Regions from separate parts of the Nocardiopsis sp. MT53 genome, predicted to be linked through region 2. Evidence: predicted binding sites of a transcription regulator. Region 2 holds the regulator's gene; each other region holds the start of a gene.

Evidence for each region. Region 2 encodes HrcA, which represses chaperone genes, less so after heat shock. Its sites were predicted from a motif close to TTGGCACTCTCNNNNNGAGAGTGCCAA; they were not measured.
Region 1: the regulator HrcA is predicted to act here: its motif matches at 1,260-1,286, upstream of groES (co-chaperone GroES).
Region 3: the regulator HrcA is predicted to act here: its motif matches at 2,526-2,552, upstream of groL (chaperonin GroEL).

The regions. Positions count from the first base shown of each region.
Region 1 is NZ_CP080599.1:3,108,241-3,113,173, forward strand. It holds gene K1J57_RS13885 (class I SAM-dependent methyltransferase) at 1-1,173, opposite strand, end outside; gene groES (co-chaperone GroES) at 1,419-1,730, shown strand; gene groL (chaperonin GroEL) at 1,848-3,455, shown strand; gene K1J57_RS13900 (sigma-70 family RNA polymerase sigma factor) at 3,809-4,363, shown strand; gene guaB (IMP dehydrogenase) at 4,764-4,933, shown strand, end outside.
Region 2 is NZ_CP080599.1:278,597-283,529, forward strand. It holds gene K1J57_RS01210 (SigE family RNA polymerase sigma factor) at 14-544, shown strand; gene K1J57_RS01215 (hypothetical protein) at 541-1,266, shown strand; gene K1J57_RS01220 (16S rRNA (uracil(1498)-N(3))-methyltransferase) at 1,367-2,107, opposite strand; gene dnaJ (molecular chaperone DnaJ) at 2,104-3,243, opposite strand; gene hrcA (heat-inducible transcriptional repressor HrcA) at 3,248-4,261, opposite strand; gene K1J57_RS01235 (DUF3097 domain-containing protein) at 4,402-4,933, shown strand, end outside.
Region 3 is NZ_CP080599.1:2,905,823-2,910,755, reverse strand. It holds gene K1J57_RS13000 (response regulator transcription factor) at 1-611, shown strand, start outside; gene groL (chaperonin GroEL) at 732-2,360, opposite strand; gene K1J57_RS12990 (ABC transporter permease) at 2,665-3,480, opposite strand; gene K1J57_RS12985 (ATP-binding cassette domain-containing protein) at 3,477-4,442, opposite strand; gene K1J57_RS12980 (PadR family transcriptional regulator) at 4,548-4,933, opposite strand, start outside.

The DNA.
Region 1 (4,933 bases), 2.8 Mb from region 2:
GGTGAGCACCACCGTGGCCGTCCCGGGGCCGGAGGGCTTCAGGCCGCGGCGCAGCTTCTCGGTGTCCACCGCGGACCCCCGCTTCATCACCGTCACCGTGCCCACCCCGCGCTCGCGCAGCGCGGCCCTGACCCGCTTGAGGGAGAAGGGCAGGACCTCCTCCACCTCCAGCACCCGCCACAGCGGGGAGCGCACCGCCGCGTCCGCAGTGAAGTACGCGATCCGCTCGTCCAGCAGCGCCCCGTCCACCCGGGCCGCCGCCTCGGCCACCAGGTGCGAGCGCACCACCGCGGGGTCCGGGTCGTACAGGTACCGGCGCGCCGGGGCCACCGGCGCCGGCCCCAGGCCGGGGTCCTCGTCCAGGTGCGTGCGCGAGCCGTCGCGCTCGGACAGCACCGTGGCCCGGCGGCGCGGCCCGCCGGCCAGCGCCCCGAACCACAGGGCCGCCTCCTTCAGCTCGCCGTCCACCGAGATCCACTCGGTGTCCGCGCCCGGGGCCAGCGCCTCGTGCGGGATGCCCGGGGCGGCCTTCAGGCAGGCCGCCTCCGCCCCCTCGGCCAGGGCCACCGCCACGTCCCAGGGCGGGGAGTAGGCGGCGGGGTCGAACACCCGGCCGCGCCCGCCGCGCCGGGCCGGGTCGCACACCAGCAGCGGGTACTCGCCCGGGGAGACCTCCGTGACGTCGCCCTCGCGCACCCGGGCCGTGCCCTCCAGCCCCAGCGCCCCGATGTTGGCCCGGGCCACCGCCGCGGTCGCCGGGTCCAGCTCCACCCCCTCCACCGGGATCCCCCGGGCCGCCAGCGCCAGCAGGTCCGCGCCGATCCCGCAGCACAGGTCGCCCGCGGGGCCCGCGTGCGCCCGCGCCACCCGCTCGGCCCGGTACTCGGCGACCGACCGGCGGGTGGACTGCTCCAGGCCGTTCGGGGTGAAGTACATGCGGTCCGCCAGGCCGCCGAACTTGGCGCGTCCGCGAACGCGCAGCGAAATCTGGGTGAGGACCGCGTTCACCAGCTCGGAAACGGGTAGGCCGGGGTCGAGGGCGGCCACCCGCGGGTCCTCGCGCAGCCGGGAGGCCGCCGCCAGTGCGTCCCGGGCGGCCGACTCGGCGTCCACCGACGCCAGGACCTCCCGGCCCGCTTCGGTCAGCAGGGCCTCGAACGCGGGCGCGCGCATGGATCTCCTTCGCCGGGGTGGAGCGGCCCCGCACGGTGCCGGGTCCGGTAACGCCGCTGACCAGGGGTCACGGCCACATTTCCATTCTGGCACTCTCGGGGGTAGAGTGCTAATCGCGACGAGGCCGGTCTGGCACCCGCGACGACAGGCCGCCGCGGTCGCCCCTTTTTCTCAGCCGGTCCGCGCTCTCACGCGTGCGGACCGGAAGTACTGGACACCGAAATCCTGAAGGGGGAGGTCACACAGTGTCGACCGCCACCAAGACCGTGCTGAAGCCGCTCGAGGACCGCGTCGTGGTCAAGGCCCTGGAGGCCGAGCAGACCACCGCCTCCGGCCTGGTCATCCCGGACACCGCCAAGGAGAAGCCCCAGGAGGGCGAGGTCCTGGCCGTGGGCCCGGGCCGCTGGGACGACGAGGGCGAGAACCGCATCCCGCTGGACGTCCAGGTCGGCGACATCGTCCTCTACAGCAAGTACGGCGGCACCGAGGTCAAGTACGACGGCCAGGAGTACCTGGTCCTCTCCGCCCGCGACCTCCTCGCGGTCGTCGAGAAGTAGTCCTCGACGCGGCCCGCTCGCACGGGCCCGGAGCAGTATCCGCATCCCGCACCGGTCGGCGCCTCGCCGGGCGGGCGGGATGCCTGTTTTTGGCCAGGCCTACCAAGGAAGAACGGAATGCCGAAGATCCTGGAGTTCGAGGACGGCGCCCGCCGCGCCCTCGAGCGGGGCGTCGACCGCCTCGCCGACGCCGTCAAGGTGACGCTGGGCCCGCGCGGCCGCAACGTCGTCATCGACAAGAAGTTCGGTGCCCCGACCATCACCAACGACGGTGTGACCGTCGCGCGTGAGATCGAGCTGGACGACCCCTACGAGAACCTGGGCGCCCAGCTCGTCAAGGAGGTCGCCACCAAGACCAACGACGCCGCGGGCGACGGCACCACCACCGCCACGGTGCTGGCCCAGGCGCTGGTCCGCGAGGGCCTGCGCAGCGTCGCCGCCGGCGCCTCCCCGATGTCCCTGAAGAAGGGCATCGACGCCGCGGCCGCCAAGGTGTCCGAGATCCTGCTGGAGCGCGCCCGCCCCGTCGAGGAGCGCGCGGACATCGCCTACGTCGCCACCAACTCCGCCCAGGACGCCCAGATCGGCGACCTGATCGCCGAGGCGTTCGACAAGGTCGGCAAGGACGGCGTCATCACCGTCGAGGAGTCCCCGACCTTCGGGCTGGACCTGGAGTTCACCGAGGGCCTCCAGTTCGACAAGGGCTACATCTCGCCCTACTTCGTGACCGACGGCGACCGCCAGGAGGCGGTGCTGGAGGACGCGCAGATCCTCATCAGCCAGGGCAAGATCTCCAACCTGAACGAGCTCCTCCCGCTGCTGGAGAAGATCGTCCAGAACAAGAAGCCGCTGCTGATCATCGCCGAGGACATCGAGGGCGACGCCCTGGGCGCCCTGGTGCTCAACAAGATCCGCGGCACCCTGAACGTCGCCGCGGTCAAGGCCCCCGGCTTCGGCGAGCGCCGCAAGGCCATGCTCCAGGACATCGCGATCCTCACCGGCGGCCAGGTCATCGCCGAGGAGGTCGGCCTCACCCTGGAGAACGCCGACGTCGACGTGCTGGGCAACGCCCGCCGCATCACCGTCACCAAGGACACCACCACCGTCGTGGACGGTGCCGGCGAGCAGTCCGAGGTCGAGGACCGCATCTCCCAGATCCGCAAGGAGATCGAGGCCAGCGACTCCGACTGGGACCGCGAGAAGCTCCAGGAGCGCCTGGCCAAGCTGGCCGGCGGCGTCTCGGTGCTGCGCGTGGGCGCGGCCACCGAGGTCGAGCTCAAGGAGAAGAAGCACCGCCTCGAGGACGCCATCTCGGCGACCCGCGCGGCCATCGAGGAGGGCATCGTCGCCGGCGGCGGCGCCTCCCTGGTGCACGCCTCCACCGCCCTGGACGACCTGGGCCTGACCGGCGACGAGGCCACCGGTGTGGGCATCGTGCGCCGCGCCCTGACCCAGCCCGCCCGCTGGATCGCCGAGAACGCCGGCGCCGAGGGCTTCGTGGTGGTCCACCGCGTCTCCGAGATGGAGGTCGGCCACGGCTACAACGCCGCCAAGGGCACCTACGGCGACCTGACCGCGGAGGGCATCATCGACCCGGTCAAGGTCTCCCGCTCCGCCGTGCAGAACGCCGCCTCCATCGCGGGCATGCTGCTGACCACCGAGGTGCTGGTTGCGGACAAGCCCGAGGACGAGGGCGACGACGACGGCCACGGCCACGGCCACTGACGGACCGCGGCGGACTCCGTCCGCGGACGCCGGGGTGGGCCGGTCCGGGATGCTCCCGGACCGGCCCACCGGTCTGTGCGCGGGGGCCAAGCCGCCCGCGTCCCCGGGGGTGCCGGGCCCGGGGTCGAGAAGGTGTGCACTATCACGTACGCTTCGGGTTTGACCGCACGCGCCGATCCGTTTTGGGGTGAATTTCCCAAAACGTAACCATTCCGTAGTTGGCGATTGGAGCGGTCAGGTCGGCGGACGGGGGCATGATCACTAGCGTGACGGATGCAAACGCCCGGGGGGGCGTTACCGCGCAGCGGCCAGGAACACCGGGGGAACCCGATCCCGCGTCGCGCGACACCGGCCTGAACCACCTGGGGTCGCGGGCGGTCCGGGGTGAGGACGGCGCCATGGACTCGCTGCTCCGCGAGGTCCGCCCCATGGTGGTCCGCTACTGCCGTGCCCGGCTGGCCCGGGTCTCCGGTCTGGCGCACTACTCCGACGACGTGGCCCAGGAGGTCTGCATCGCCCTGCTCTCGGCGATCCCGCGCTACCAGGACCGGGGCCGCCCCTTCGCCTCCTTCGTCTTCGGCATCGCCGCGCACAAGGTGGCCGACACCCTGCGCGGTGCGGGCAGGGTGGAGCTGGTCTCCAGCGACACCGTTCCGGACCGCCCCGACGAGGCGCCCGGGCCGGAGGAGGCCGCGGTGCGGGTCATCGAGGCCCAGCGCGCGCGGGAGCTGCTCGACGAGCTCCCCGAACAGCAGCGCCGACTGCTGGTCATGAGGGTGATAGCAGGACTGACAGCGGATGAGACGGGACATGTACTTGGAATGTCGGCGGGCGCGGTACGGGTTGCCCAGCACCGGGCTATTGCTCGGCTTCGGCAGGTGGCCGTGGCGAACCGCCTCCTCCCCTGAGCGCCCCGGGCGCCCGGGCGACGGGCGCCGCCCCTGCCCCGACCGCCCCCGCGCGCACGCGGCCTGCCGGGCCCTGGGCCCCGTCCGCTACACCCCGCGCCGCCGCCACTGAGCCGCGCCCGCCCCGCGCCCGCCGCGGAAGGGCGGGGAAGAACACGCGCACCCACCGGTGTTGACCTGGGCAGGGTCCCTCCCGGCCCGCGGCCGATCCGCTCGGCCCCGCACCGTCCCATCTCAAACAGTGAGACTGCTCACTTTCACGCCCGAGCGGCGGGGAGAACGCCCCGTTCCCCCCGACCCCACCGGGGCGACGACCTAGGATGAGACGACACGCGGGGGCGAGCACCGCGCGGGCGCGCCGGAGGGCCGGCGTGCCGGAGCGAGCAGCGGAGGTTGTGTCATGGGTCAGGAGAACATCGGCGACTACGGGGACAAGCTGCTGCCGCCGGGGTTGACCTACGACGACGTGCTGCTCGTACCGGCCTACTCCGACATGCAGCCCGGCGAGGCCACCACCGCCACCCGGCTGTCCCGCAACATCCGCCTCAACATCCCGCTGCTGTCCGCCGC
Region 2 (4,933 bases):
GACGACAGAAACCATGGTGGCCGGAGCCACCACGGCGCCCCTGGCCGTGGAGTGGGACGCGGACCATGCCGTGACGGAGCTCTACCGGGAGCACTACCGTCCGCTCGTCCGTCTCGCCGCCCTGCTGGTCCGGGACCACGCGACGGCCGAAGAGGTCGTGCAGGACTCGTTCGTGGCCATGCACGGCGCGTGGCGGCGCCTGCGCGACCCCAACAAGGCCCTGTCCTATCTCCGCCAGGCGGTGGTGAACAAGGCCCGGTCCGTGCTGCGTCACCGTGCGGTCGTGGAGAAGCACGCTCCCAAGGCCCTGCCCGACGCCCCCAGCGCCGAACACGGCGCACTGAACCTGCTGGAGCGCGAGGCCGTGATCCGTGCCCTGCGCAAACTTCCCACCCGTCAGCGAGAGGCCATCGTGCTCCGGTACTACGGCGACCTGTCCGAGGCTCAGATCGCGGACGCCATGGGGATCAGCCGGGGTGCGGTGAAGAGCCACACATCCCGTGGCATCTCCGCGCTCCGCTCTGTTCTGGAGCAGACGACATGAGCAGCCCTACAGATCCCGCGAACGACGACTTCGAAGCCCTACTGCGGCAGGCGCTGAAGGCGGAGGCCGACACCGTCGTGCACTCGCCCGAGGCCCTGAACCTCATCCGCGAGCGGACCGCCGCCCGCCGCGGCGGCGCCTGGTTCGGGCTCCCGTGGCTGCGTCCGGCGCTGGCCGTGGCCGGTGCCGTGCTCATCGCCGCCTCGGTGGCCATGTCCACGCCCCAGGTGCGCGAGCAGGTGCTGGAGATGGTGCCCGCGGGCGCCGACAGGTTCGGCACCCCGCCGGAGCAGGACGGCGGCGGGGTGGCCGCGCCCACCCTGGAGGAGGAGGCCCCCGCGCCGGAGCCGCAGACCTCCGCGCCGGAGCCCTCCCCCGAGCCCTCGACCGAGCCGAGCGCGCCCGCCGAGGGCGGGGAGGACGGCGGCGGCCCCACCGCGACCTCGACCTGCCCGTCGGTCCCCCCGACCGCGTCGGCCGACGACGAGGAGAAGGAGGAGGACACGGGCGGGCAGAAGGACGAGGAGTGCGCCCCCTCCGAGGAGCCCTCCTCCGGCGGCACCGGCGAGCCCGGTGGCGGCACCGGCGGTGAGGAGCCCGGTAGCGGCACCGGTGGTGGTTCCGGCGGCGACACCGGTGGCACCGGCGGTACCGGCGGCGGTTCCACCGGCACCGAGGGGACCGAGCAGCAGTCCTCGTCGGGCGCGTCCGCCACGGAGTAGCGCGTGGACGTGGAGAAGGGGGCCTCCCGGGTCTGATTCCGGGAGGCCCCCTTCTTCTGTTTCTGTGTGCGGCCGTCTCGGCGGCGGCCGGATCCCGCGGCTACCAGCGCCCGGTGCGGGTCTGGAGCACGGAGAGCGCGGCCACCCCCGCCGTGGAGGTGCGCAGGACGGTGGGGCCCAGCAGGGCGCGCACGGCGCCCGCGGCGTCGAAGGCGTCCAGTTCGGCGTCGGAGAAGCCGCCCTCGGGGCCCACCACCAGGACCACGCCCGCCCCGTCGCCGTCGGTGGGGACCGGCACCTGCGACAGCCGCAGGCCGGCGTCCTCGTGCAGGACCACGCCCAGGTCGGCGGCGGCCAGCAGTTCGGCGACGGCGGTCCGGTCGGCGGGCTCGGCCACCTCGGGCAGCCGGGCCCGGCGGGCCTGTTTGGCGGCCTCGCGGGCGGTGGCCCGCCACTTGGCCAGTGACTTGGCCGCCCGGTCGCCCTTCCAGCGGGTGATGCTGCGCTCGGCCGACCAGGGGACGATCGCGTCGACCCCGGCCTCGGTCATCGTCTCCACGGCGGTCTCGCCGCGGTCGCCCTTGGCCAGGGCCTGCACCACGGTCAGCCGCGGGCGCGGAGCGGGTTCCAGGGTCCGTTCCAGGACCCGGCAGACGATGTGGTCCCTGCCGGTGTCGACGACCGTGCAGCGCAGCCGCAGTCCCAGCCCGTCGGACAGGTCGACGGCCTCACCGGCCCGCAGGCGCCGCACCGCGGCGGCGTGGTGCCCTTCCGGGCCGGTGAGGGTGACGGTGTCGGCCGCCAGCTCGGCCGTGTCGGCGAGGAAGACCGGCGGCGTCACTTGGCGCCGAAGGCGTCGCGGAGCTTGGCGAACAGGCCGCCGTGGCCGGGGCTGAACCGGCCCGGGGCGCGGTCCTCGCCGCGCAGCTCGGCGAGCTTGCGCAGCAGCCCCTCCTGCTCCTCGTCGAGCTTGCCCGGGGTCTCCACGTCGACGCGGATGCGCAGGTCGCCCCGGCCTCCGCCGTCGAGGTGGGTGACGCCCTTGTTGGGCAGGGTGATGACGTGGCCGGAGTTGGTGCCCGGGCGCAGGTCGATGTTCTCGGTGCCGTCGAGGGTCTCGAAGGCGAAGGAGGCGCCCAGCGCGGCCGCCGTCATGGGGACGGTGACCGTGCAGTGCAGGTCGTCGCCGCGCCGCTCGAAGGTGGGGTGCGGCCGCTGGACGATCTCCAGGATGATGTCGCCGCGCGGGCCGCCGTTGGGGCCGACCTCGCCCTCGCCGGCGAGCTGGATGCGGGTGCCGTCGTCGACGCCCGCGGGGATCTTGACGGTGCGGGTGACCTTCTCTCGCACCCGGCCCTCGCCCGCGCAGTCGGGGCAGGGGTCGGGGATGACCGAGCCCTGGCCGCCGCACTGGGGGCAGGGGCGGGAGGTCATGACCTGTCCGAGGAAGGAGCGGGTGACCTGGGAGACCTCGCCCTGACCGTGGCACATGTCACAGGTGGTGCGGTGGGTGCCGGCGGCCGTCCCCTCGCCCTGGCAGGTGGCGCACAGGATGGCGGTGGGGAAGGTGATCTCCTTGGTGACGCCGAACGCGGTCTCGGCCAGGTCCAGCTCGACGCGGATCTTGATGCTGCGCCCGCGCCGGACGCGCTCGCGGGGACCGCGCCCGCCCGCCTGGCCGCCGCCGAAGAAGGCGTTCATGATGTCGTCGAACGGGAACCCGGCGGCGCCGCCGAAGCCGCCCGCGCCGCCCCCGCCCGGGGCGAAGGGGTCCTGGCCCATGTCGAACATCCGGCGCTTGTTCTCGTCGGAGAGGACCTCGTAGGCCTGGGTCACCTCCTTGAAGCGCTCCTGGGTGGCGGGGTCCGGGTTGATGTCCGGGTGCAGCTCGCGCGCGAGCCTGCGGTACGCCTTCTTGATCTCGTCCTTGGAAGCGTCGCGACGCACACCGAGGACCTGGTAATAGTCTCTGGCCACTGAGTTACTGTCCTGCCAAAATCTGTCCGACATACCGAGCAACGGCGCGTACCGCCCCCATCGTCCCGGGGTAGTCCATCCGGGTGGGTCCCACGACACCGATCTTGGCGAGCGACTGGTTTCCCACACCGTAGTCGGCCGACACGACCGAGGTGGACCGCAGCCCCTCGTGGAAGTTCTCCGCGCCGATGCGCACCGTGAGCATCGACGGGTCCTTCGCCTCACCCAGCAAACGGATGAGGACCATGTTCTCTTCCAACGCCTCCAGGACGTCCCTCAGGCTGGCGGCGAAATCGACGGCCGCGAGGTTGGCCGTGCCCGCGAGGACCAGCTTCTCCTCGTGGCGTTCGACCAGGCTCTCCAGCAGTACGGACAGGACGGACGCCGCCATGGCGCGGTTCTCCTCGGGAACCTGCTGGGGCAGGTCCTCGACCGCGCCGGGGACCTCCGCGAGGTGCAGGCCGGCGGTGGCCCGGATGAGCATGCCGCGCAGGTCGGCGACCGCGTCGGCGTCGACCTCGCCCAGGCCGTCGATGACGCGCTGCTCGACCCGGCCGGTGTCGGTGATGACCACCAGCATGAGCCGCTGGCCCGCGAGGGGCACCAGCTCGACGTGCTGGACGGAGGAGCGGGTCAGCGACGGGTACTGGACGATCGCCACCTGGCGGGTGAGCTGCGCGAGCAGCCGGACCGTGCGGGCGACGATCTCGTCGAGGTCGACGGCGCCGTTGAGGAACGACTCGATGGCGCGGCGCTCCGCGGCCGAGAGGGGCTTGACCGAGGACAGGCGGTCGACGAAGAGCCGGTACCCCTTGTCCGTGGGCACGCGCCCGGCACTGGTGTGGGGCTGGGTGATGTACCCGTCCTCTTCCAGCGCGACCATGTCGTTGCGGATGGTGGCCGGGGAGACCCCGAGCCGATGGCGGTCGGCGAGGGCCTTGGACCCCACCGGTTCGTTGGTGCTGACGAAGTCCTCGACGACGGCACGCAGGACCGCGAGCTTGCGCTCATCCAGCAACTCGCCACCTCCTGGCACTCGATGGTCCTCAGTGCTAATTCTATGCCCGGACGCAAACCCCGGCCGCTCCGCGGGCGGGTGCGGCGCCGGCGCGGCGCCTTCCCCGCCGGCGGGGGGCGCCGTCTGTAGACTGCACCACCGTGGCTACCAAGGGAACCGGCCGGTACGGCCGCGATGTGCTGGCCTCGGCGCGCAACCGACCCGAGCGGAGGGTCCGCGAGGTCCCGCTCGACCGCGACCTCGTGGTGGAGGACGCCGGGGAGGCGTTCTGCGGCGCGGTGGTCGGCTGGGACAAGGCGACCGTGACCCTGGAGGACCGGTACGGGCGGCGCCGGGTGTTCGCACTGGAACCGGCCGCCTTCCTGGTGGACGGCGAGCCGGTGACCCTGGTGCGGCCGTCCGCCGCGCCGCGGGGGCCGCTGCGCAGCGCCTCCGGCTCGGTCGCCGTCCAGGGCCTGAGGGCGCGCACGGCCCGGGAGGGCCGGATCTACGTCGAGGGCGCCCACGACGCGGAGCTGGTCGAGAAGGTGTGGGGGCACGACCTGCGCGTGGAGGGGGTGGCCGTCGAGTTCCTGGAGGGGGTCGACGACCTGCCCGCGATCGTGGCGGAGTTCACCCCCGGCCCGGGGCGGCGCCTGGGGGTCCTGGTGGACCACCTGGTGCCGGGGTCGA
Region 3 (4,933 bases), 2.6 Mb from region 2:
TGGTGGACGACCACCCGATCGTGCGGGCGGGGCTGGCCGCCCTGTTCGAGGGCGAGGAGGACATCGAGATCGTCGGCGAGGCCGCCGACGGGACCGACGCGGTGCGCCTGATCGGGCTGCGCTCGCCCAACGTGGTGCTGATGGACCTGCGCCTGGAGGGCGGCCTGGACGGCGTGGCCGTGACCGAGCGGGTGCTGGCGCTGCCCGCCCCTCCGCGGGTGCTGGTACTCACCACCTACGAGAACGACGGGGACATCATGCGGGCGCTGGACGCGGGCGCCTCCGGGTACCTGCTCAAGGACAGCCCGCCGGAGCGGCTCTTCGAGGCGGTGCGGGCGGCGGCCCGCGGGGAGACGGTGCTGTCGCCGCACGTGGCGGCCCGGCTGGTGCGGCGGGTGCGCGACCCGCGGCCCGCGGTGACCCCGCGCGAACTGGAGATCCTGCGCCTGCTGGCGAAGGGGGCGGGCAACCGGGAGATCGCCCGGACCCTGTTCGTCACCGAGGCGACGGTCAAGACCCACCTTCAGCGCATCTACGCCAAGCTCGGCGTGGAGACCCGCACCGCGGCGGTGCGCGCGGCGGTCGACCTCTCGCTCATCTCCTGGGACTGACGCCTCCCGGGACCGGGTGTCCGCGAACGGGTGCCCGGAAAGCGGAACCGGGCGGCCCCGAGGGGGCCGCCCGGTCGTCGCGGGTTGAGGTCGCGTATCCCGACCCCGAACTCCTGGGGACTAGAAGTCCATGCCGCCCATGCCGCCGGTCGGGTCGGCCGCGGGGGCCGCCTTCTCCGGCTTCTCGGCGATGACGGCCTCGGTGGTCAGGAACAGACCGGCGATGGAGGCCGCGTTCTGCAGAGCGGAACGGGTGACCTTGGTCGGGTCGATGACGCCGTCCTTGAACAGGTCGGTGTACTCACCGGTGGCGGCGTTGAGGCCGAACCCGGGCTCCAGGTTGCGGACCTTGTCCGCCACAACGCCGCCCTCGAGGCCGGCGTTCACGGCGATCTGCTTCAGCGGCTCGGCGATGGCGCGGCGGACGATGTCGGCACCGATGGCCTCGTCGCCCTCCAGCTCCAGCTTCTCGAACGCCGGGACGCTGGCCTGCAGCAGCGCCACACCACCGCCGGGGAGGATGCCCTCCTCGACCGCGGCCTTGGCGTTGCGGACGGCGTCCTCGATGCGGTGCTTGCGCTCCTTGAGCTCCACCTCGGTGGCGGCACCGGCCTTGATGACCGCGACGCCGCCGGCCAGGCGGGCGAGGCGCTCCTGGAGCTTCTCGCGGTCGTAGTCGGAGTCGGTGCGCTCGATCTCGTTGCGGATCTCGTTGACGCGACCGGCGATGGCGGTGGCGTCGCCGGCACCGTCGACGATGGTGGTCTCGTCCTTGGTGACGACGATCTTGCGGGCGCGGCCGAGCATGTCGAGCTCGGTGTTCTCCAGCTTGAGGCCGACCTCCTCGGTGATGACCTGGCCGCCGGTCAGCACGGCGATGTCGCCGAGCTGGGCCTTGCGGCGGTCACCGAAGCCCGGGGCCTTGACGGCGACGGACTTGAAGGTGCCGCGGATCTTGTTGACGACCAGGGTCTGCAGCGCGCCCTGCTCGACGTCCTCCGCGATGACGACCAGCGGACGGCCGGCCTGGAGCACCTTCTCCACGATGGGGAGGAACTCGTTGTTGTTGGAGATCTTCTGGTTCGCGATGAGGATGTACGGGTCCTCCAGGACCGTCTCCATGCGCTCCAGGTCGGTGGCGAAGTAGGGCGAAATGTAGCCCTTGTCGAAGCGCATGCCCTCGGCGAGCTCCAGCTCGAGCCCGAAGGTCTGCCCCTCCTCGACGGTGATGACGCCTTCCTTGCCGACCTTGTCCATCGCCTCGGCGATGGTCTCGCCGATCTGGGTGTCGCCGGCGGAGATGGAGGCGGTGGAGGCGATCTGCTCCTTGGTCTCGATCTCCTTGGAGAGGTTGCCCAGCTCCTCGCTGATGCGGGAGACGGCGGCCTCGATGCCCCGCTTGAGACTGATCGGGTTGGCGCCGGCGGCGACGTTGCGCAGGCCCTCGCGCACGAGCGCCTGGGCCAGGACGGTGGCGGTGGTGGTGCCGTCACCCGCGACGTCGTCGGTCTTCTTGGCGACCTCCTTGACCAGCTCGGCCCCGATCTTCTCCCACGGGTCCTCGAGCTCGATCTCCTTGGCGATGGAGACACCATCGTTGGTGATGGTGGGGGCGCCCCACTTCTTCTCCAGGACGACGTTGCGGCCCTTGGGGCCGAGCGTCACCTTGACGGCGTCCGCAAGCTGGTTCATGCCGCGCTCGAGGCCGCGACGGGCCTCCTCGTCGAACGCGATCAGTTTGGCTGCCATTGAGTTCTTGTCCTCCCGTGACCGGGCTGATACGCGGTGGGACGAGGCGTGCGCCCGCGACGGACGACCGCGGATCCGCCGGCGACCCTGTTGCCGGCGGCCGCGGTCTCGCAGCCTCGATCCGGTTTAGCACTCAGCCGGGGCGAGTGCTAACCAGATCCCTTTTTAGCACTCGGCATGGGAGAGTGCAAACGATGCGGTCACGATTCCACCACCTCTTCGACACGCGTTCACCTGCGCAAACCCCCCATGTGACAGGTTTTTCCGCTCGCGGCGGACGAGACCGGCCGAGCATGGGCGGGGGTCAGGCGGAGATCCGGCGCATCGCCCGCGACCCCAGTCCCAGGACCAGCAGGGTGGTCGCCAGGGCCACCGCCCAGCCGATGCCCACGGCCGCGTTCCACTCGCCCGCGAACAGCGCCCGCTCCGCGTCCACCACGTAGGCGACGGGGTTGGCCCGGGACAGCGCGTACAGCCAGTCCGGGGCCAGGTCCATCGGCAGCAGCACGCCCGACAGCAGCATCAGCGGCATCACGGCGGTCTGCACGATGGGCGCGAACACGTAGGTCTGCCGGACCTTGAGGGCGACCAGGTACGACAGCGACGACAGGCCGACGCCCAGCACGATGAGCAGCAGCAGGCCGGCGGCGAAGCCGGCCACCGGGACGCGGAACCCGAATGGCACGACCAGGACGACGATGAGCGCCATCTGCAGCGCCATGACGGCCACGTCGCGCAGCACCCGTCCCAGCAGCAGGGCCACCCGGGAGGCCGGGGTCGCCATCAGCCGCTCGTGCGCCCCCGAGGAGATCTCCGGCAGCAGCCCGAACCCGGCGAAGCCCGCGGTGAACAGGGCGAGCATGACCAGCAGCCCCGGCACGAACCACTGCCAGGGGTTCTCGCCCTGGGCCCCGGCCAGCCCGGTGAGCAGCGGCGCGAACAGCACCAGGTACAGGACCGGCTGGAGCATGCCGAACAGCAGGAAGGCCGGCCGGTGCAGCAGCGGGCGGAACTGGCGGACGAACATCAGCCAGGTGTCCCTGGGCAGGGACGAGCGCCGCGCGGCGGCGGTGCTGGGCGTGTCGGCGGCGGTGTCGGCCGTCGTGGTCTCGGTGGTCACGGGTTCTCCTCCCGCAGGCTGCGGCCGGTGAGGGTCAGGAAGACGTCGTCGAGGGTGGGGCGCTGCACCCGCACGGTGGTCAGGGCGATCCCGGAGCCGTCCAGGGAGCGCAGCAGCTCGGGCAGGACGGCGTCGCCGCGCTCGATCCGCAGCCGCACCCCGGTCTCGCGGCCGGGGACGACCTCGACCTCCCGGGCGGTGGGCAGCTTCTCCGCTATCGCGGCGCCGGCGGCCGCGGCCTCCGCGTCGGCGACGGTGAAGGTGACGAGGTCGCCGGAGACCCCGCCCTTGAGCTCGTCGGCGGTGCCGTCGGCGATGACCCGCCCGTGGTCGATGACCAGGACCCGCTCGGCCGCCTCGTCGGCCTCGTCGAGGTAGTGGGTGGTCAGGACGATGGTGGTGCCGAACTCCGCCCGCAGGCGGGCGATGTGGTCCCACAGGTTGGCGCGGCTGTGCGGGTCCAGGCCGGTGGACGGCTCGTCGAGGAACAGCAGCGGCGGCCGGTGGATGAGCCCCATCGCGATGTCGAGGCGGCGCCGCTGCCCGCCGGACAGCTTGGTGACCTCGCGGTCCGCGGCCCCCGACAGTTCGAGCATGTCGAGCAGCTCGGCGGTGCGCGCCCCGGCCGTCGCCCGGTCCAGCCCGTAGAGCAGGCCCTGGGTGTAGAGCTCCTCCCCGGCGCGCTGGTCCTCGCCCGCGCCGTGCCCCTGGCCGACGAACCCGATGCGGCGCCGCACCTCGGCCGGCTCGGCGCGCACGTCGCGCCCGGCGACCACGGCGGTGCCGGAGGTGGGTTCGAGCAGGGTGGTGAGCATGCGCAGGGTGGTGGACTTGCCCGCGCCGTTGGGGCCGAGCAGGGCGACGAGTTCGCCTGCGGCGACGTCGATGTCGATGCCCCGGACCGCCTCGACGGTCTCCCTGCCGACGCGGAAGTGCTTGGTGAGATCCCGGGTACGGATCATCCGCGACTCCTTATTCAAAGTTGAATATGGAGAGTCTGCCCCACCCCCCGCCCATATTCAAGTTTTAATACGAGGGTGCGCGGGCACCGGCCCCGCTCCGCGCGCCTACCCGCGCGGGGCCCCCGCGGGCGGCAGGCCGAAGGCCTGCGGTCCGTCGTCGGCCATGGTGTAGCGCCCCTCCTCCAGCTCGCGGATGAGCCTTCGGGTCCACTCGACGGCCGCCCCCACGGTCAGCTCCCACAGGGTGAAGAGCGGGCGCACGTGCTCGGGCTTGTTCCACTCCTCGGTGCTCAGCCGGCCGATCTCCAGCGCCTGGGCGCTGCTCTTCTCCAGGTCGGCGATCCGGCTCCGGAGCAGTTCGACCACCTCGGCCCGCGGCAGCGCCGTCATCAGGGTGACCCCGGCGCACAGCAGCGCGTGGTCGTCGCCCGCGTGGGAGAGCGCCTTGCGCAGCAGCCGGTGGAACTCGGCCTCGCCCTCCCCGGTGATCT